One region of the Terribacillus jepli genome, then DNA from elsewhere that is predicted to be linked to it. Evidence: predicted binding sites of a transcription regulator. Region 1 holds the regulator's gene; the other holds the start of a gene.
What was found. Region 1 encodes Rex, which represses fermentation and respiration genes when NADH is low (regulators of the CRP and FNR family bind a similar motif). Its sites were predicted from a motif close to TTGTGAAATATTTCACAA; they were not measured.
Positions count from the first base shown of each region.

Region 2: a site for Rex is predicted at 1,285-1,302, ahead of qoxA (cytochrome aa3 quinol oxidase subunit II). Genes of this name have one in related genera too.

Region 1 is NZ_JBFEGH010000025.1:42,598-46,021, forward strand. Features, by position in the region: gene AB1K91_RS19510 (ABC transporter permease) at 1-405, opposite strand, end outside; gene AB1K91_RS19515 (ABC transporter ATP-binding protein) at 402-1,124, opposite strand; gene AB1K91_RS19520 (redox-sensing transcriptional repressor Rex) at 1,263-1,889, opposite strand; gene abc-f (ribosomal protection-like ABC-F family protein) at 2,343-3,424, shown strand, end outside.
Region 2 is NZ_JBFEGH010000002.1:108,702-112,125, forward strand. Features, by position in the region: gene qoxB (cytochrome aa3 quinol oxidase subunit I) at 1-151, opposite strand, end outside; gene qoxA (cytochrome aa3 quinol oxidase subunit II) at 172-1,194, opposite strand; gene AB1K91_RS02950 (GNAT family N-acetyltransferase) at 1,556-2,116, opposite strand; gene AB1K91_RS02955 (MFS transporter) at 2,180-3,364, opposite strand.

The sequences.
Region 1 (3,424 bases):
CAAAATACCCAGTACCATGGAGTTTCCTATTACCATCCCGCTCAACGGGATGATGTACTGTGCTGTCGGCGGTGTGATTCCAAGCCCCAATAAAATCCCTTGAGTCAGTATTTCAATTACAATGAACGTAAGCACAAGCTTCCATGTGATGCCTTTGATGGATGCCCCTTTCTTTCTGGCATTTTGCGTTGCTGCCCCAATCATCAGCGCCACCATCAAGATGATATAAATGATATTTGCTGCGTCGAAGATGAACTGCAATACATATCCGACTGCAAACAGCTGGATGATGGAACGAATGGTGGCAATTAGTGTGTCTTTTTCCAGACCAAGTCGCAGCGTCTTGGATAGGATAAGCGGAATAAGGACAAATATCAAAGTGAGCAGCAAAGCGATTAAGCTCATACTTCTTCCTCCATAACAAAACGTCTGACAGCAGCATTCGACGTAGAATCAAGTAATGCAATTGGACCCGCTTCCGCAATTCCACCGTTCATCATGACCCAAACCTCATCAGCAACCGACTTTGCCTGCTCCAAATTATGTGTTATCCAAATGATCGTTGTGCCATGCTTTCGATTGATTTGGTTGATTAGCTTCTCAATATCCTGCTTGGAAACCCGATCCAAAGATGACGTGATTTCATCCAGCAGCAGAATCTCGGGTTGGTTCAGCAATGTTCTGGCAATGGAGACTTTTTGCTTCTGTCCGCCTGATAAATCTCTGCTGTTTTGATTCAATATATTTGTTTCCAAACCTACTAACTGTATAATCTGTTCTGCTTTATCATCCGATAGCTCCTTGCCAGCTAGCTGAAGCGGCAAATGCAAATTATCCCGAACAGTACCTTCCATCATGATTGCCTGCTGGAGGACGATTCCGACATGGCGGCGCAAGCTTACCGGATCATACGTTATGATTTCCTTCCCATCGATCAGGATGTTTCCGCCTGTTGGTGACAGTAACCCATTACACAGCCGAAAAAGCGTTGTTTTTCCCGCACCTGATGGACCGATGACTGCTGTGATCTTCCCCTTTGTGAACATACCGGTTATACCTTGGATGATTTGTGCCTTATCCGTTTCATATGTAACTTCCTTTAGCGAAATTGCTGCTTGCACCATGTCTCCACTTCCCTTTCTCCTCTATTTCCTAGTGTCTCTTCCCGACTGAATTTCAGCCATGTTTAAAACATCATTCTTACTTACTCACTACATTCCTTTATGTAAGAAAAAAACACCTCTAGATAAGAGGTGCTGGAATTAATAATGCTTCAGAAAATAAACTAATGACTGCAATTCGATTGCCAGATCGATATGGTGCACCCGAATATTGCTAGGCACGGCAATACGCGCTGGGGTGAAATTCAGGATGCCAGCAATTCCGCACTCGACAAGGCGGTCAGTGATTGCTTGGGCAGCATGCGCTGGCACCGTCAGGATTGCCGCACTTACATTGCCGATATATTTCTCCAAATCATCGATATGATAGACAGGTACGCCGCCAATATTATGATCCACTTTCCCTGGGTCGGTATCGAATGCCATCTCGATTTTTGTATTGTTATTTTTCGTGAAGTTATAATGCAAGAATGCCGTTCCAAGATTACCGACACCGATAAGTGCCACTTTCGTGATCTCGTCTTGGTCCAGTGTCTTCCGGAAGAAGTTCAGCAAGTACTCTACATTATAGCCATAGCCCTTTTTGCCAAGTGCTCCGAAATAAGAAAAGTCACGACGGATTGTAGCTGAGTCGACTTTCACCGATTCACTGAGTTCCTTCGAGGATACTCTCGTTTTGCCTTGCAGATGCAGGCTGTTGAGGAATCGATAATAAAGGGGCAGCCGCTTTGCCGTAGCTTTTGGTATTTTATTTTGATCCATATACATGCTCATTTATCCTCCTAAAGCCTGCAGTTTCCAAAAGCGAACTTCGTGCAGCCATGCAGCTGGTCAAAAAGGCCTCTCGGACTAGAACAGTATGGTTCTGTTACCTTTTCTCAAATATGGCCAGCTCTACTCCGACTAGACGGAATAATGGGTTGCAGACAGGTTCCCTTCCGGCATCTGTAAGGAGTTGCAGATGCTGGCTGCGGCTTCATCCTTGAATTGTTACGATATGATACTTTCACAAAGTACGATTATAGTTAACACCTTATTCTAACAGATATGAATAGGAAAGTCTTGTACAGATTCACAAAGAAAATGAGGGTGGGGTACCTTATCTCCATTTTAACAAATTCATTTACGATGTCCATCCGAATAAAAGCATAAAAGCGCGGGAATTCGGCGCTTGCTACTATTTTGTCACATAGGATACACTGATAGTATGAGGTGAACAAGATGATTTTATTGCAAGCGAACAATATTACAAAACTATTTGGCGCAGACGTCATTTTATCAAATATAAAACTGGAAGTACAAACACAGGATCGCTTGGCCATCGTCGGACGCAACGGTGCTGGTAAATCGACTTTGCTGAAGATCCTGGCAGGAGAATTGAGCTATGACGAGGGTAATGTATTTCTGTCGAAGGATGCCACACTAGGATATTTGGAACAGCACACAGGCTTAGAGTCGGAAAAGAGCATCTTGGAGGAAATGAAGACCGTCTTCGCCGATCTCATCCAGCAAGAAGATGAATTGCGCCGTCTGGAAGCAAAAATGGGCGATCCCGATCTCATTTCTGACGAATCGGCTTACCAGCAGCTTTTAACAAATTATGATACAAAACAGCAGGCTTTCCGTTTGAATGGAGGCTATCAATATGAAGCAGATATCCATTCTGTATTGAACGGACTTAATTTCGGGGACAAAGACTTATCCACTCCTGTCGGTTCATTGAGCGGCGGGCAGAAGACTCGGCTTGCCTTGGGGAAACTGCTGCTGCAAAAACCGGACGTACTGATACTGGATGAGCCGACCAACCACCTGGACATATCTACACTGGACTGGCTGGAAGGTTACTTGAGCAGCTACCAGGGGGCTGTCGTAGTCGTATCGCATGACCGCTATTTTCTCGACAAAACAGTCAATACCGTCATTGAAATAGCTCATAATCACTCTGTTCGTTACAAAGGAAATTACAGCAGTTATCTGGAACAAAAAGCTGCCAATTTTGAACGCGAGATGAAGCAATACGAGAAGCAGCAAGCAGAAATCAAAAAGATGGAAGAATTCGTCCAAAAGAATATTGCCCGTGCCACAACGACAAAACGGGCACAAAGCAGACGCAAGCAGCTTGAAAAAATGGAACGGATCGACCGCCCGCTGCATGATGCATCGTCTGCAAGACTCTCATTCGATATCGATCGACGCAGTGGAAATGATGTATTGAAAGTGAGCGACTTGTCCTATCAATATCCTGCGAGCACTACCCCAGTCTTTGAGCATGTCAGCTTCCATATGAATCGTCAGGACCGCAT
Region 2 (3,424 bases), on a different contig from region 1:
CAGAAGTCAGCCATTCTTTCCATAGCCACGTCCACTTTTTAAAATAAGTAAGGGCAGCAACTGCAGCGATCGATCCAAGCAAAATACTTATTTGTGCACCTAGGATCAACGGATCGCCAGTGATGATAAACTCATTCCATTTTAAGTCCAAAATTCTTCCCCCTCTCTCTGTTACTCGTGACTCGCATGCGCATGTTCATCATTGTCCATGTCTTCATCCGAGTAGTCTACAGTATTGTCTTGCTGATAGTATGGAATCTCATCTTCCGGCAAGATATTTTGGGATTTGTCTTTCGCATGCGGGTTCTTCGGCTCATAGCCTAAACGATCCCATGCTTCCAATGTGTATTCCGCATCTTTGGAATGGTCGATCCATTGCAAGTGCGTACCATTGAATTCAGCTGTTCCGTCATAAACACCAGGAATCAGAAGGTTGTCATACTTGTATTGTGTCAGTTCTGGAGCGGAGTCCTGTACTTCTTCCACCCACTGGTCGTAATCGGCTTCTTCCTCAGCATAGACTTTGAATCGCTGTTCATTAAAGCCTTCGCCTGTGAAGTTTGCGTTGCGGCCATCGTAGACACCAGCTTCATCAGCTTGCAGATAAAGCGTTGTCTGCATGCCTGCCATGTTGTATTTCTGACCTCCAAGGCTTGGAATCCATAGAGCAGCCATGGAATCGGCAGATGTCAGTTTGAATTCCACCGGACGGTGAATCGGGATGTGCAGATAGTTCACTGTTTCAATATCTTCATCCGGATAGGTGAATACCCACTTCCAGTTGATGGATGTTGCATGGATCACCAGCGGATCTTCACTCGCAGCTTCAGCCGTTTTCGGCTCCGGCGCTTTCTCTAGTGAATAAATGGTTCTTACAGTTGGAACAGCCAAGATAACGACGATGATGATCGGGATGATCGTCCAGATCGTCTCAAGCAGCATGCTGCCATGTAATTCAGGGCTGTACTTATCGTGATCCTTTCTTTCTCTGTACTTGACAAGGATGATTGTCAACAGTACGAATACAACCGCAACGATTGTAAGCATGAAGATGATCGATAGAATAATAAGGTCACTTTGCTGACTTGCCACTGGTCCTTTCGGATCGAGCACTTCCGGTGTAGAACAGCCGGCGAGCATTAGCGGCAGGGCAAGGAACAACAGAAGACTTAAGGGTTTCAATTTTTTAAGCATGCGCCTGCTTCCCTTCCTTTCTTTACCTGAGTTCACGAATGTGCCATTTTCCCTCTGCATAAGAAAACGACCCTTCGCTTTAATAGGGTTTTGATAAGTATTTCACAATGAGCCTTCCGCAATACCATAAGAGTAGCAGAAATTTCAGATGGAAACACACAATCACACTGCCTGACAGGCAGTGTCTGACAACAATCCAGAAACTAGTGTAATACAAAGCAGCCAAAAAGACCAGACTTGCCTAGTAAGTAAACAGTTCATTTTTCATTCTAACACCAGCAAAAAGAGAGAATAAGAACAAGTATTGAACAAAATTTGAACGTTTTATGTAATTTGGCTTCAATGACTGGATAACCAACCGTTATTTGGTTTTGCTGTAATACACCGTATTGCGCACCGTCTTTCCATCCGCGTGCAGGCTGTCGCAATAATGTATCCCTTCCAGCTGGTAGCCGAGCCGTTCCGGAACGGCCCGGCTTGCACTGTTTTCCTCATCACACAGTATCTGGACCCGACGGACACCGAGCTCAGTGAAAGCATACTCCGTTTGCGCCTCGACCGCTTCGGTCATAAACCCCTGACCCGTATGGCGCGTATCCATCCAGTAGCCTATTTCGACTTTAGGGATATCCCAATCGATTGCGTGAAAGCCGCTGGAAGCAATGAAACTTCCCGTATCCTTACGAAAGATGAGCATGCGCAAGTTCGTCCGATTGATCCAATTTGCAACCGACTCCCTGATATTTTCTTCCGTATCCTCCGGCGTCGGCAATTCCTGGGCAAACGGCAGCCAGCGCTTCAACTCCGGCAAGGACGCTTTGATCGCATCATTCACAGCTTTTCCATCACCGACTTGCGGCTGCCTGATGATAAGACGTTCTGTTTCGATAGTAGTCTTGAAGTCTCTTACGATTGGATTCATGACCTGCTTCCCTCCCAGAAATTTCTTCTAGTATGCAGGAAGCCATCAGGACTTGCAATAAGTTCAGGCCACTTCAGCTGCTTTTTTCTCCTCCCGGTAGGAAACAGCAGATAATAGTATACCAATTATGGAAATTCCGGCTCCTATAATGGAAAGCCATGTGTAACCTAGATTTGCATCGAGCACGATACCGCCTATATAAGCACCGCTGGCATTTGCCAGATTAAAAGCTGAAACACTTGCGGCTGCTGCAATTGTCGGTCCTTCCTTTGCTGCCATGACGATTTTTGACTGCAATAATGGTGTCGTTCCAAATGCACCTGCTCCAAATAGCCCGATAACCAAAACAGCCGTGATGGCATAGGGTGTAGCCAGCGGAAACAGCAATAGGATGACTGTCAGTACCGCAAACACATAGATAAGCGTCCTGGTCACATTCCCCCCAGCTAACTTTGGAGTAGAGAAGTTGCCTATGACGCTGCCCATTCCAAAGAAGAATAGACTGATCATAATCCCTAGACCGCCAAAGCCGGTGATGGAACGTAATAATGGTTCAATATACGTATAAGCGGTGAATACACCCGAATAGCCAAAAATGATAATGGCAATCGTCAGCAGTACTTGCTTATGCTTGAACACACTGAGTTCCTGCTTGATGCGCGGTGTTTGTTCCGGCTTCGTATTAGGCGCACAAATGAGCAAGCCAATCATACCTATCACCCCAAGAAATGCAATAAGCCAGAATACGAGTCGCCACTCGATAAGCGAACCAAGATAGGCTCCGAATGGCACACCAATCATGATGGCAATCGTCAGCCCGCCATTGACGGCTGCAATCGCCTGGACCCGTTTGCGCGGCTCCACCAGTTCACTCGCCATGACGAATGCCAACGCAAAAAACGGGCCATGGATAAAAGCGGACGTAACCCTTGAGACGAGTAAAACTGCAAAATTCGGTGCAGTCGCACTAATAATATTACTGATGATGAATACCAGCATGAATAAAAGCAGCATCGGCTTACGAGGCAGCTTGACCGAAAGTGTGGTCATAAGCGGACCAAATACCGCCACGCCAAGCGCATACATGCTTACCACAAGGCCGGCAGCTGCAATCGTCACCCCAAGGTCCTGCGCAATATGTGTCAACACACCCGTCACTACATATTCCGTCGTCCCGATGGAAAAAGCACAGATCATCAACACGGCAATCACTGTCGCGGGCTTGAACTGTCTGCTTGCTAAAGACATCTTGACTCCTCCTTTTTCTGACATGACATTGGCTAAAGATACAACAGATACGTGCTCGAT